DNA from 3 places in the Frankia sp. CcI156 genome. Region 1 is predicted to be linked to each of the others. Evidence: riboswitches for the same ligand, from Rfam matches in the RefSeq annotation. Region 1 holds a riboswitch; each other region holds the start of a gene.
What was found. Region 1 has a riboswitch for cyclic di-AMP ahead of CcI156_RS08605 (C40 family peptidase). Riboswitches for the same ligand answer to the same signal wherever they lie in the genome.
Positions count from the first base shown of each region.

Region 2: it holds a riboswitch for cyclic di-AMP, as region 1 does, so the genes downstream of both, CcI156_RS01540 (transglycosylase family protein) here and CcI156_RS08605 (C40 family peptidase) in region 1, are expected to answer to the same signal.
Region 3: it holds a riboswitch for cyclic di-AMP, as region 1 does, so the genes downstream of both, CcI156_RS11360 (peptidoglycan-binding protein) here and CcI156_RS08605 (C40 family peptidase) in region 1, are expected to answer to the same signal.

Region 1 covers NZ_MOMD01000016.1:153,036-157,490, reverse strand. Annotated here, with positions in the region: gene corA (magnesium/cobalt transporter CorA) at 1-379, shown strand, start outside; gene CcI156_RS08610 (hypothetical protein) at 594-980, shown strand; cyclic di-AMP (ydaO/yuaA leader) riboswitch at 1,332-1,498, shown strand; gene CcI156_RS08605 (C40 family peptidase) at 1,504-2,610, shown strand; gene CcI156_RS08600 (PHB depolymerase family esterase) at 3,130-3,777, opposite strand; gene CcI156_RS08595 (type 1 glutamine amidotransferase) at 3,914-4,455, opposite strand, start outside.
Region 2 covers NZ_MOMD01000002.1:22,628-26,032, forward strand. Annotated here, with positions in the region: gene CcI156_RS01535 (peptide deformylase) at 1-802, shown strand, start outside; cyclic di-AMP (ydaO/yuaA leader) riboswitch at 1,300-1,475, shown strand; gene CcI156_RS01540 (transglycosylase family protein) at 1,478-1,858, shown strand; gene rlmB (23S rRNA (guanosine(2251)-2'-O)-methyltransferase RlmB) at 2,064-3,155, opposite strand; gene CcI156_RS01550 (hypothetical protein) at 3,398-3,405, shown strand, end outside.
Region 3 covers NZ_MOMD01000025.1:35,781-42,442, forward strand. Annotated here, with positions in the region: gene CcI156_RS11340 (lasso peptide biosynthesis B2 protein) at 1-248, opposite strand, end outside; gene CcI156_RS11345 (lasso peptide biosynthesis PqqD family chaperone) at 245-562, opposite strand; gene CcI156_RS11350 (asparagine synthase-related protein) at 585-2,426, opposite strand; gene CcI156_RS26835 (lasso RiPP family leader peptide-containing protein) at 2,438-2,548, opposite strand; gene CcI156_RS11355 (AfsR/SARP family transcriptional regulator) at 2,742-3,578, opposite strand; gene CcI156_RS11360 (peptidoglycan-binding protein) at 3,836-4,585, opposite strand; cyclic di-AMP (ydaO/yuaA leader) riboswitch at 5,077-5,275, opposite strand; gene CcI156_RS11370 (alpha/beta hydrolase) at 5,826-6,371, opposite strand.

The DNA of each region.
Region 1 (4,455 bases):
GCCGCTCGCGGGCCCGTTGCGTACCCTCACCATGGACGCCCCCACGATGGTCGACGTGGCGATGCGCCGTTACTTCCGGGACGTCGCCGACCACCTCGAGCAGGTCAGCGAGCGAATAGCTCACTTCGACGAGCTGCTTTCCTCCGTGCTCCAGGCGACGCTGACGCAGGTGACGATCGCGCAGAACGAGGACATGCGACGGATCAGTGCCTGGGTGGCGATCGGCGCCGTCCCGACCGCCGTCGCCGGGATCTACGGCATGAACTTCGACCACATGCCGGAGCTTCGTCAGACGTGGGGCTACCCGGCCGTCCTGGCCGTCATTACGACGATCTGTCTGTTTCTCTACCGTGCGTTCAAGCGCAACGGCTGGCTCTGACACCGACCTGCATGCTATGCGCGCATAGACCACGACAATGACGGCAGATCCATAGTCCCTTTTTACTATAAGTTGGCTGACGCGACGTATCCGTACGATGGGTTACCCCTGGCCCGCCACGTCGGTTACCGTTACCAACCGTGTCGGAGCAACCGGGTCTCGCGCCAGCCGCTCGGCGCGGTCCCCGCCGACCCCCCACCCCTCGGGGGACTCCATGACCTCGCCTGACCCCAAGAGTCGTAAAACGGCCATCCTGCCCGATCGGGGCGATCTCATCGCGGAGCTCGCCGGCCGGCTGGAGGCCCTCGACGCGCTCCTCAACCGGCTGGAGGATGCCGAGCGGCAGGCCGCCGACGCCAGCGAGCATCTCATCCGGACCCGCCGGTGGCAGGAGGACACGGTCCGGACCATCCAGGAGGAGCGGGCTCGGATGCGCCAGCGCCAGCACGCCCTCGACGAGCTCGCCGACCACGCCCGCGCCGCGGTCGAGGCGCTGGCGCACCACCGCTCGCTGCCCCGTGAGGTCCACGAGCTCGCGGTCGAGCTCCAAGTGCTCGATGCGGCGGGATTCCTCACCCGCCGCGGCTCCCGGTCCCGCTGAGGGGGGTGCACACCCGGCCTCACCCGTCGACTACTTTAAGTAGTCAAAATCGCCCACGGGCCGCGGGAGGGCTACCCGCCCGCCCGCCTCTCACCCGGACCGGCCGCCGCCGCGGACCCCACACGCAACGAAAAACCAGCAGGACAAACGGGGCGCGAAGGGCCTTAGGGCCGCCCGGTCAGCCCGGCCGACCGCGCGGGCCGCCGACGCCGCGCGACGGGAACTTCAACGCGCACTCGCTGTAGTTGGGAAGGACTAGTGTTTACCCACCCCATCCAAGTGGACTAGTCTCACGCCGACGTCACGACAACACCGGGCCGAACGCCGAGTCCTGCCCCCGGCCCCGGTGTCCCCTCCGAGTCGTCATCAGGGGCAGGAGCGGGGGACCCACCTCCACCGGCCGGCGCCGATCCGCGGTGTCGACCTAGGGGTGAAGCTCGACGCGTGAAGGTCACGCGAGAGCCGGGCAGCCCAGCCCGAACCCGACAGCTCACTTCGCAGGCGCACGGGAAGGAATACACCGTTGTCCGCGCAAAGCGTGKAGCTCGACGAAGAAACGCGAGGCGCCGGTCGCGGCCGTCACCGCGCACCCTCCGCGCCCCCGGCCGCCCGCAGCCGGGCCCGGGCCCGCGCCTTCGCCGCCGTGACCACCGGGACCGTCGCGGTCTCCGGAGTGGCTCTCGCCGGCTGCGCCACCGACATCAACGCCGACGCCGCGAAGGACGAGCAGCCGAACACCGCTCCGATCACCCTCGCCGCGCAGATCGGCTCCCAGGCCGCCCTGGGGGGCAGCATCGCCGCCGCGGCGGTCAGCACCCACGGCTCCACCTCCCTGCTCGGCTCGACGGGCGGTGTCGACGCCCCGCCCCTGGCCGGCAAGGTTCAGGTCGGTCTCCGGGTGACCAACCCCGACGTGAGCGTCAGCGCGGACCAMCCGATCGACATCGGCTTCTCGCTCTACAACGAGCAGACCCACGAACCGCTGGCGAACCAGCTGGTCAAGGTGCAGGTGAAGCTCCCCACCGGGTGGGCCACCTTCAAGCACCTRTACACCAACGCCCAGGGCTACGCCTCCTACACGGCCCGGGTGCTCACCACCACGAATGTCACCGCGGTCTTCGACGGCACGGACGCCCTGCAGTCCGCCCGCTCGGCGAACGACGCCACCCTGCGCGTACGGCCGGCGCCCACCCCCCGGCTCGTCCGCAACGCCGCCTGGTCGGATCTCCTCACGACAGGGGACGCCGCGGACCAGGCGTCGGTTCCGGTCCCGTCGAGCTCCCTCGGGGAGAAGGCCGTCTACCTGGCCTCCCTGCAGGCCGGCAAGCCCTACGTCTACGGTGCGGAGGGCCCGAGCTCGTTCGACTGCTCCGGCCTCATCCAGTACATCTTCAAGCAGCTCGGCAGGAGCGTGCCGCGGACGACCGACGCCCAGTTCGCCGCCGCCACCCGGGTGTCGCAGTACAACAAACAGCCCGGCGACCTGATCTTCTTCGGGACACCCGGGAACATTTACCACGTCGGCATCTACGCGGGCGACGGCATGATGTGGGCGGCGCCGCACACCGGCGACGTCGTGTCGCTCAAGAAGATCTATACCACCTCCTACTACGTCGGTCGGATCCTCTAGCGGCCGGTCGGAGCCGGCGCACCGCCCTCATGCCGACGCAACGGCTCACCCGGCTCCGGTGGATCYCCTTCGCGGCTGGGGCGCGGACCACACGAGCCCTGCCAGTCCACGAGCGGCCGGCTACCGAGCCCCTCTCCAGGCGCCGACCCGAAGCCGTGGAAGCCGGACCCGGGACTCCCACCCACCGGCGAAGCCGCGGACAGACCAGCAAGCGGGCCCTGTCACCGCCCGACAACCCGCCTATGTGGTTCCTTTCCAGCTCTCCGGACGGGCCCTCCTTCCGGTGGGACGGACGTCAGATCTCCCCCCCATCTGACGTCCGTCCGGCCGGAAGGCCCCCGATTCCGCCGGCCTTCCCTCGGATTCCCCCCCCATCCGCACGGGAAGGCCGGCGGGCCTCGGGCCCCGGCCGACCAGGTCCGCCGATGCCGCTACCCCCCTCCCGGCGGCATCGGCGGACTTCAGCCCTCGGTCTCTGCCCGGTGCGGAAACCGCCCGGCCCGCTCGCGGGCGCCGCGGTCAGGCCCCCAGCCGGTGACCAGACGAGAACTTCCACAGGGTCTCGCTGACCTTCCGGTCCCAGGAGGCCTCCGGGGCCCGGCCCTCCGGGACACGGTCCTGGCAGGTCGGCCCGGGCTCCGGGTCGAACTGCCCGACGACGCCGACCGCGGCGAACTCCGGCTTACCCGGGGCGCAGGCGGCGGTCAGGGCCAGCCGGGCACCCTCGCCGATCCCCCACACGTAGACCCGGTTCGGATCCACCTTGGTCCGTTTCGTGGAGACGAAGCGGACCACGTCGCGCAGATAGCGCACGTCGGCCCCCTCGGGTCCGTCGATCCGCCACGTGCCGCCCACGGCTTCCGGGAAGGCCACCGCGAAGTCGCGGGAGTTCGCGAGCTTGCCGGCGTCACTCTGCCGGTCAAGTGACTTCGCGTCCGCGTTGTCGTCGTGCAGGATCAACACCAGCGGAAGCGGGTTGGCGGGATCGGACGGGGCCTGGACGAGCAGCTCGCGGCCCGCCGACGCGTAGTCGCCGGGCAGGCTGACCCGCTGGGTCTTCGGGCGGTCACGGGTCCCGAGGTAGCCCCAGACGACCACGATCACGACACCGACGATGAGCACGGTTCTCTTGTTTTTGCCCCACCATCCGGCGAGGGGATTCGACACCACGGTCCAACCGAACCACACCGCTGGCCGGGAAACGCCGCAAACCTGGCAGCAGATGACGACAAGACCGGGGTCAGACCGGGGCCTGTCCGCCTTGTCCCCCCACTTGTCCCCCCAAAAAAAGCCAGGGGACGCGTCAGGTGACGGCCAACGCGCGGCGCCGGGCCTGGCGCAGCACCTCCACCTCGCGGGGCGCGTCCAACGGCGGCAGCGGACCATGGACCCAGCTCAGCAGGAGATCGGCGAGGGCGGGATTCTGCGCGAGCACCGGCCCGTGCAGGTAGGTGCCGATGACCCGGCCATCCACGATGCCGTCCGTTCCGCCGTCACCGTCACCGATCCCGAGCCGGACCGTACCGAGCGGGATGCCGCTCGCGCCGGGCAACCGCCTCGTCCGCCCGGCGTGATTCTCATACCCGTACAGGGTGGGCAGGCCGAGCCGTGCGTCCGGTTCCACCACGATGTCCCCGACCGCACGCGCCGGCGGCGCGTCCGACGGGCCGAAGGAGCGACGGGTCTCCACGTCGACGAGATTCAGCCCCTCGTGGATCTCCCCACCGGATGGGAAGGTCGCGCCGATCACCTGGTAGCCGGCGCACACGGCGAGCACCGCCGCTCCCGAGCTCACCGCTCGCCGGATCGCCCGGTTCTGCCGGATGCCGTCCGCGGCGAGGACCT
Region 2 (3,405 bases), on a different contig from region 1:
GGTACCGACGAGTTTCCTCTCGGTGCGGCTGGACTTTCCGGCCGAGCTGGATCCCGTGGTCTGGGGCATGGAGACGTCGATGACCGCCGATGCCTTCCCGTTGCGGACCGCAGTCGCCCRCACCGACTCCGGCGACCGGCGGATCTTCACCTGGTCGACCACCGAGCCGCCGCTGCACGCCCGCTACCGGCTGGAATGGAACTTCCGGGCCACCGTGCCGGAACGTGATCCGGCCACGGAGACCGGAACACGTCCCAGCGATCAGATGGCGGCCGTCGGCATCGTGCAGGAGGGTGAGGCGATCCTGCGGCAGCCGGCCCGCCCGTTCGCTCTGCCCAACGAGGCCGAAGACGCGCGCCGGGTCGTCGCCGAACTGTCCTCCGCCCTCGAACGGGTGTCCGCCCTGCACACCTTCGGCAAGGGCCTGGGCATCGCCGCGCCGCAGGTCGGCATCAACCGCGCCGCGGCGAYCGTGCGTACCGCGGGCGGCGACACGCTCACGCTGCTCAACCCCAGCGTCATCGAGACCTCCCGAGAGACCGACGAGCAGTACGAGGGCTGCCTGAGCTTCTTCGACGTCCGTGGCCTCGTCCCCCGGCCGCTGGAGCTGCACGTCGAACACACCGATATCGATGGCAACCGGCACATCACCGTCTATCGGCAGGGGCTGGYGCGGCTCGTCGCTCACGAGATCGATCACCTGCACGGTCAGCTCTACACGGATCGGATGCGGGCCGGAACCACACCGATCCCGGTGGAGCAGTACCGGGGTACCGGCTCGGCCTGGTCCTACAACCGCTGACCAACCCGAACGCACCCGCCCCGCGGGCGGCACGTCGGCATGCCGACGTGCCCACGTGCCGACGTGCCGACGGCGCAGCGCCGGGACCGGGTGTCCGACACGGACTGTTAGATCCGACATATGACATGGTTCCCTCGTGCCGTATAGTCCGGAAAGCAGGCGATAGGTGCGGGTCCGCCGGAACGTCGACACAGATTTTTTCGGAACCTGGTTAGAGACTGCCGGCAGCGGGTAGTGGAGGCTCGATCGCCACGCGGCGGAACAGATTCCCCACGCATCGCGTATTGTTTACCGTCAGCGTGACGACCCAGCCACGAACTGGGGATTTTCAGCCCACTGAACAACCTCTAGGATCGGGCGCGCACGCGGGCGCGAAACACCATTAAAAAGATCGGGACAAGTAAGTGGGGTGCACTGTGTRCATCCTCACGTACTCTTGTTTTTCCCGGGTCACTCTCAGCTATGTTCGTTGCCGTGCCGTCACCTGATGGCATGCGTCGGGCGGCACGCCGAATCCTGCCCCCGCTCGACGAGAATCAAACCTTTGGCAGGAGCGGGGGAACCAATTCCGGGCGCCGATAAAAGACGTCCTCGGGGTGAAGCCGCGATGCGCGGCCGGGCATTCCCAGCCCGAACCCGACAGCTCACCTCGCAGGCGTGGGGAAGGGCAACTCAATGTCCAACGCTCGTTCGCTCGCTCGTGGTCTCAACCGCATCAGGCTCGRTTCCCGGGCCTTGATCGCCGCCACCACTCTCGCGGCCTCGATCGGCGGTGGCCTCGCGCTGTCCCAACCGGCCAGCGCGTCGACGAACGCCGACCACTTCCTCTCCAAGGTGATCCCTTGTGAGTCCGGGGGGAACCCCCGCGCGGTCAACTCCATCGGCGCCGGCGGGTTGTTCCAGTTTCTGCCCAGCACCTGGCACGGGGTCGGCGGCAAGGGTCTGCCGCAGCACGCCAGCGTCGCCGAGCAGTGGCAGCGCGCCCGCATCCTGTACGCCCAGCAGGGGACGAGCCCCTGGTACGCCTCGAAGCCGTGCTGGGGTCACAAGATCTGAGCTGCCCGACTTCCCGCGCCAGCCTTCACCGTCCGCGCCCGGCCGGTACTGATCGGCGCGCGGTCAGCAGCCCCGTGTCCCGTCCGGGACACGGGGCTGCGCGCTACGTTTCCCGGTCACGGTTTCCCGGTCACGGCGACGTCGGCCAGCTCAACTTCCGCGGCCCCGCCCGGCGGAGACCCGGCGGACCCACCGATCGGCAGGCTCAGCCGATCCGACGGCGGCGGGCGATCTCGGCCAGCGTGATCCCGGCGGCCACCCCCGCGTTGAGGGACTCCACCGCACCCGCCATGGGGATCCGGACCCTCACGTCGCAGCGCTGCTCGACCAGCCTGGACAACCCGCGTCCCTCGGAACCGATCACCAGGACGAGGGGGTCGGTCGCCATCGTGAGCTCGTCGATGCTCACTTCACTGTCCGCGGCCAGACCGACAACGAACTGGCCGCCCGCCGCGTAGGAGACGAGCGTGCGGGCGAGGTTGGTGGCGCGCGCCACCGGCAGCCGGGCGGCAGCCCCCGCCGAGGTCTTCCAGGCCGCGGCGGTCACGCCGGCGGCCCTACGCTCCGGAACGACGACGCCGTGGGCACCGAAGGCGGCGGCCGAGCGCACCACGGCCCCGAGGTTGCGAGGATCGGTGACCCCGTCCAACGCCACCAGCAGACCCGGAGGGGACGAGCGCGCGCGGGCGAGGAGATCATCCGGATGGGCATACCGGAACGGCGGTACCACGAGGGCGAGACCCTGATGCGGAGCGGTGCCACACATCCGGTCGAGATCCGTGCGGCCGACGTCGGCCACGGCGATCCCGGCCCGCCCGGCGAGCCGGCGGGCGTCGGCGAGCCGCTCGTCGAAGTCCAGCCCGCCGGCGATGAAAAGGGTCGACGACGGTACCCCGGCCCGCAGCGCCTCGACCACCGCGTTGCGCCCGACCACCAGCTCGTCGCCCTCGGTCCGCCGTGGGCGCCCGGCCCCCGCGGAACCCCCCACGGCGCTCGGCCCGGTGGTGGCCGCAGCTGCGACGGCGCGGCCACCATCCCCGCGCCGGCCGGCGGCCGCTCGACCCCGCTCGGCTCCGGCCGAGGCGGAACGGGCCGCCGCAGCCGCCGCCGCACGACGCTGGGCGGGATGGCCGGGGCGCAGCTGCGCGGGCGGAGTGGCCCCACGGCCCTCCAGCGCCTTGCGGCCGTGACCGCCGCTGCCCGTGGAGGCCCCCTTGCGGTGGGAACCGGCCTTGGCGGCCCGACCGCCCTGACCGCCGCGGGCGATCCCGCTGTCCCGGCGAGCGGCGCCGGCCATCAGGACCACCGACCAGTACACGCCCGGGGAATGACCATGTGACCACGGTATACGGCGGACGACACCGGCGTGTCGGGGCGCGCTCGGCGAGAGCTCGGCGGGAACTCGGCGGAGGAGCTCTGCCATGGGCATACCTCGACATGGCCGTTTCCGGGGACCCGGCGCCCTATCCTGAGGGCCGGCAGGCCCACGGCCCGACCTGATGTGGTCCGGCCGCTCCTCACCGGCGTCAGGAGGGTCAGGTGCGCAT
Region 3 (6,662 bases), on a different contig from region 1:
GAGCGGGGAACACAGCCCCGCGCGCCGCGGCAGGTGAGGCTCACGGCTGTCACCGCCTGCCGGGCGGCGAGCGCGGTGCCATAGTCGGCCGGGCGGGCGCCCGCGCCCACCCCCGTGAGCACCCGGCAGATGCGGGCCGGCGACTGGGTCGCGAGCACCCGCGCGATCCCCACGGCGACCAGCGCGCCGAGCCGACGAGCGAGGGACGGTTTCGCCTCCGGCCGCTCGACCACCATCGGCGCGGTCACCGGGCCTGCGTCCGGGGATCGCAGACCGCCTCGGTCTCGGGTGACCATCGGGACTCGGGCTCGGCCTCGATGAGGCCCACGTCCGCGAGTTGGGCGAGCAGACCCTCCACGTCGCGGCGCGCCGTCTCCGGGTCAACCTCGCTGGTCTCACACAGCCCGCGGACGGCGGCTGCCGTGTCACCGCCGTCGAGCAGGATCCGCAGCACCAGGTCACCCGAGGGGTTGAGGGTCCAGTATCGGCCGTTGTCGATATGGAGGAGCACCGCTCCGTACTGGGTCGGCGCCCGCACCACGTCAGGCCGCAGCGTCACCATGATCACTCACTCCTCCGGTAGCTCAGTCAGGGCCCCGCCGGCTCGCGAGCACCCGCAGCCACGCGTCCGCCGCGAACGTCGGTCGCAGCGCCTGGTGGCGATGACCAGGTACGGACGAAGATCGGCACGCCTGGCGCAGCGCGTCCGACTCGATCAGGCCGAGATCGGCCAACGGGCTGTCATCGCACAGCTTCACCAGGACGTCCTGGCTGGTGCGCAGGCCCTGATCCTCCTCGGCGGCGGTATCCGCCTTGGTCTCGCGGCGCAGGCATTCCTGCGGCACCAGCCGGCGCATGGCCTCCTGCAGTAGCGGTTTGTACTCCCACGGACCGGTGCGCTCTTCGGGCCGCACCGCCAGCACCGCCCGGACCACCCGCTCGTCGAGGAAGGGTGCGGCGAGCGGCGGGCCGACCGGATCGGCGAGCTGGTCGAACAACCGGAACACCGCCGCGCCAGCGCGGATGGCGAAGAGATCGGCGTGGCCGTCCCGGGTCTCGGCCAGCGGCCGGGCGCGCCGGACGGCCTCCGCGAACGCTCCGGCCAGCAAGTCGAGGGCCGTCGGCGTGAGCCAACCCGGGACCACAGGCGGAAAGGCCCAGTCGAGCGAGGCCAGGACGCCCGGGTGGGATCGGCCGGAACCGGCCGGACGGCGCGCGTGGCCGACCGTGGCACGGCGGGCCTGGTCGAGCGCATCGGCCATGTCGGCGAGGCAGTCCCGGTAGCCGCGCGGGCGCATCATTCGCAGGCACGCCATCCACGGCCAGCCCTCCTGCGCTCGGTGTCCGCGCAGGTCGTGCAGCGCCCGCCGGGGCCGGCGGCGCAACAACCGGGGGAGGTAGACGGGACAGCCGTAGGCGACCTCGTCACCACCGAACCCGGTGAGGTGCACCCGCGGCCCGTACAGCGCGACCCGGTCAAGACCCGCGCGCAGCTTCGCCCGGTCGCCGATGCCGACGAACGGCCGGTCGAGCGGTTCGTCGGCGTCGGCGATGCCGTCGTAAACGAGGGGAAGCCCGGCGGCGGGCAGGATCTCGCGCGTGACGCCAGGGAGCGTGGCCGCGGCCCGCGCGGCGTCGTCGTCACCGGGATCGGGGGCGATCCCGGTGAGCGCGACCACGTCGGCGGGGCCGCGCGCGGCCAGGCAGCACACCGAGGTGGAGCTCAGTCCGCCCGACAGATCACAGCTCACTGTCCCGCCGCCGGCGACCCGCGCCGCCACGGCCTCGGCGAGAGCCGCCCGCAGGGTCGGCGCCCCCTCCGTGCGGGACCGCACCGGTGCCGGTCGACGCCACCACCGCAGGACGGTGGCCTTCTCGTCAGGGCCGACGAGAAGGTAGTGATCCGGGGGCAGCGCGTCGATCGACTCCCAGAGCACCAGGTCATCGAGCGGATGGGGCGGTGACGGGTCGAGCAGCGACAAAGCCAGCGCCGTCCGGTTCAGCGGGGCGCCCGTGAGCCGGGCAAGCACGTCGGCGCGGTCGGCGGCGACCAGGTGGCTGCCCAACCGGGCGGTGAAGACCCGCCGGGTTCCCGTCGGGCTGCCCTGGACGCGACGGTGGCTGTCGATTTCGGCGATCACGTGGTAGTCGCCGGCCACGGCGCGCGCGAGGTCGAGAGCGTGCACGTCACGGGCCGAGAGAAGCAGCCGCAGGAGCTGTCGCGCGTTGGTCGCGGCACACCCGATCAGGGCCAGCCGCGAGCGCCCGGCGACGGCACTGACCATGGCATCGTCCGGCCAGTTGCCGACGATCCACGGCCGCCCGGAGGCATACCGCAGCATGCGACGAGCCCCCGGCGGACGCACGACGGGATCACGGTCGGCCAGCACCAGAAACCAGCAGGACGGAATCGGGACCACCGCCACCCCGGCCGCCGTCACGCAAAACGCCGCCAGGAGTAGTCACGCCCCCAGCCCCAGCGGCCGTTCGTCACTGCGGCGAAGCTGCCGGCATCTTCCAGTCGCGGGGGGAGGTAGATAGCCTTCATCGTCTTCTCCTCAGCGGTTTCCGCGCGCCCTCGCCCCGGTGGCGTGCGCCCCGGTGGTGATACACGGCGGCGCCGCGCGCGTGGCCCGGGCGCCGGCCGGCTGGTCCAGCCCGTATGGTTGAAATTCCCCCGCCGGGTTCACTGGCGGTTCAGCTGACTTCCGGCGCACGACTCGGCCGGCACGGCCGTGGCATCAGGTGACCCACGAGTCCGGATTCAGTACATGCTGATGGGCACGCCGCAGTTCGACACCGGGCTCGATCCCGAGTTCGGTCACCAGCCGCCGGTAGACCGTCTGGTACTCGGCCAGTGCCTCGGCCCGCCGGCCGGTGTGTTCCAACGCAAGGATCAGCTGGGCCCAGAGACGTTCCCGGGTCGGATGTTCGACCGTGAGCGCCCGCAGGGTCGGCAGCACCCGGTCGTACTCGCCGAGGGCCAGGCGGGCGTCGATCAGGTCCTCGCACACCGCCCAGCGAGCCTCCTCCAGCCGGAGGACCTCCGCGCCCGCGATCTCCGCCGGGAGCTCGTCGAAGGCGTCCCCCCGCCACAGCGCGAGGGCGCCTTCGAAAAACCCGGCGGCGCGTTCCGGCGAGCCGGCGCGCACGGCGGCGCGGCCCTGCTCGGCGGCCGATTCGAACCGCTTAGCGTCGATCTCACCGGACGCGACGACCAGGCGGTACTCCCCCGGCCGGCTCTCGATGCGCCCGGGGCCGTTCCCCCCGGCTCCGGACGTGTCCAGGGGCGGCCGGAGGGTGTGCCGCAGCTCCGAGAGATAAGTCTTGATGTTGCCCCCGGCGGAGCGCGGCGGGGCATCCTGCCAGAGCGCGAGCCGCATCCCGTCCACACTCACCCACTGGCCGGCGTGCAGCAGCAGGGTCAGCAGCAGTATGCGCTTCTTGCGCTGGTCGATGCGGACCTGCTCGCCCGAGGATCGCCGCACCTCCAGCGGCCCCAGGACCGCGAACAGGAGACCGGCCCCGGTCACGGAGGATGCGTTCGGACTCGCCTCAGGTAGGTAGTCGTCGAGCATCGTGGCTCTCATCGATCGGGCCCCCGTTTCGGTTTTCCCGTGCGGGCCGGCTGGTCCCGTGCGGRCCGGCTGGTCCCGCCCGGGCCGATGCCGTCTCCCGACCCGGTGCTCCCGGCCGGGTGCTGGCCCGGTGGCTGAATACCCCCACCTCACCCCGGGTAGTCATCCGGTGCGTGCGGATATCGAGCAGCGCCCTCGGGCGGGTCGGGAACACCGGCCGGCGGCAGCGGAGCCCGGTCGGCGGGCCTCGATCAGAGTCAGATCCCGAGCTTCGCCCGCGTCTGCGGTCCGACGATCCCGTCAACCACCAGACCGTGCTTCAGCTGGAAGTCCTTGACCATGTGGTTGGTCTGGTACCCGAACTTCCCATCCACGCTGATCGGGTAGCCAAGGCTGGCGAGCCTCTTCTGGATCTGGTGGACGTCGAGGCGGAACCCGAGGCCGACGGCCAGCGACGGGTAGCGGGCCGCGGGTGCCACCACGGCCGCACGCACCGGGGCAGCCAGCGAGGAGTAGGAGATGTTCGTGAACCGCACGCCGCGCGAGACGGCCGCCGCCGCCGCCTGTCCCCGGGCCAGGTAGCGGTAGTGCAGGCCGTTGGTGTAGGCGCTCCAGGCGGTGATGCCCTGGCCTTCACAGACCTTCTTCGCCGCCCAGGCGTTGACGGCCGGGTCGTAGAGGTTGCGGTTACCCACCCAGCCGGCGTGGGCCCGCATGTTGATCTGCCACAGGCCGCGCGAGTCCTCGCCGTAGGTGGCGTGGGCGTAGGGGTTGCCGCCGGACTCCGCAAGAGCCACCGCGACCCAGGTGGCCAGCGGAACGCCGCGGCAGCCGGGCAGTCCCGCGTTCGCGGCCGCGCTGGCGATCGTCACATCGGGGACCGTGGTGGCGGCCCTGGCCGGGCTCGCGGTGGCGAACATGCCGGCGCCGGCGCCGATCACACCGACGGCGGCGACAACGGCGCCCCGGGTCCGGGTGGAACGTTTCCGATGCTTTCCCTTGGCCATTTCTTTGACATCTCATTTCGGTGTCGTCGAACACAGACGGGTGATCGAGGGGAGGGATGCCGCTCGAAGGAGGGCGAGCGGAGACGACCGCGCTGGAGAAGGGCAGCACCCAGTGCCGGTCTGCCGGTGCGCCGAGAGGCCGTCCGGGGACGACCGGGGACGACCGATCGACGCGCCCTGGGGATCCCGGGGTCGATGGGCTGAACAGCACGGCAGGCGGCCGTGGTCATTCCGTTCCAGGCCTGGCGGGCCCGGTGGACGGCAGGGGTCAGCCGRCCACAGACGACGAGGCCGGGTGGCTTTCAGCCGAGCTGGTGGTATGGCGCGTCAGCGCGATCGGCCGGTACGGGCACCGACCGGATGGCACGTTCTCGCGAAGACGTCAGGGCGAGAACGGCGCCCCGTATGGCGGGGACGCACCGCGGGTCGCGCCGAACGGCGTCACGGTCCAGAAGACCGGAGCCGAGCGTTCCTGAAACACAGGCAACGTCGAGTCCTTCCCGTACGCCTGCGAGGTTAGCTGTCGGGTTCGGGCCGGGAAGCCCGGCCGTTTCCGCGGCGTGYGCGTAACGGCTTAACCCCAAGGGTGGCCCGCAACGAGCCACCCGGAGGAACGTRGTTCCCCCGCTTCTGCCCAAGATCTCTCGGAGGGAGCTGCGRACCGTGGACAGAACTCGGCGTCGGCCCGGAGCTGTTGATACCCCGCAACCGTAGCGAACTACAGACCGTAGTGACAAGTACGAGTTGTGCCGAATCTGGGCGCATGTTGGTCACGATGCGTGCATAACGCTGCGATGCCGCAACTCTCGGACATCAATAGCAGCTACCGGTAGCGACGCAGATCACCCGTCACGACCGGATCTTGGCGATATGGCCGGTCTGTCGAGACGGGGACCGGTGGCCACGAGGTCCGGTAGTCACCGGGACCGCCCGGCCGTCCGGCAACCCAACCCCGGCAACCACGGCAACCACGGCAACCACGGCAAGCGGGAAGCCTGGCCCGGGGGTCGGGTGGCGTGCGGACGGGTACGCAAACGCGAACGGCGCAGGCTTCGAGCCTGCGGCTCGAAGCCTGCGCCGTTGGAAAACGGACGATGCGGTACGGGACGGACGACTGACCCGCGGATTCGCGTGATTCGCGCCGGCACCCGCCGAGGAAACACCTGCTGAGCGGTTGGGCCTCCCGCGAAGGCACACCCCGATCGGACCGGCACGCGGGCGCGCCCGGCACCGGGCGAGATCAGTCGACCGACCGGTCCCGCTGCCGTTGCCGTGGGGCCAGCCGCGGGACACGGAGGTTCTCGAGGAACAGCAGGATGTGCGCGCCGACCGCACGCCGGCCGGGGCCGGCGAGCACGCCATGCCCCCCGGGCAGCGACGCCAGCCGGGCCCGGCGCGCGGTCCGCGTCATCATGCGCGCCAGCGCAAGCGGGCTGACCTCGTCGCGCTCGGCATGGAGCAACAGGATCGGCAGGTCGGGAAGCGACCGTGGGATCGGTTGTCCCGGATCCTCGCCCGCGATCTTCCGGTACACCAGCGGCAGGTCGAGCAACACGAGGGCATCCGGCCGGACCGCTGGCGAACCGGCGCCGACCAACGCCCGCAGGGCCCCGCTGTCCGAACCCAGCAGGACGAACGGACCATCGGGGGCACGCGCCTCACCAAGGGCGAGGACGGTGTCTCTCCCATGGTCGAGAAACGTCACCTGATAGCCGTCGAGCGCGAGCCGGAAAGCTAGGCCCTCGAAATGTTCGGCGGATTCTCCACGACCGGGAAGAAGGACCACACTGGCTCTTCTCGAGTGGGTGGGATCACCACTGGGCCAGTAACGGGTTCCCGGCCCCCCCACATATCCACGGGGGCGCGGATGAAAGTATGACGACGAAACCATGGACGACACAGCATGCTCCGATCGGAAACCGTCCAGAGATGTACCCGGTACTGACCGGACATCGATACCGAGGCGGCTGGCGTCCACGCAGGCGATGACGATCTACGGACAGACCTATCGAGTGACCGTGAATCAGGAGAACGCCAGGGAGAACACCGAGAGCGAGGGAAATCCGAGGAGGCTAGT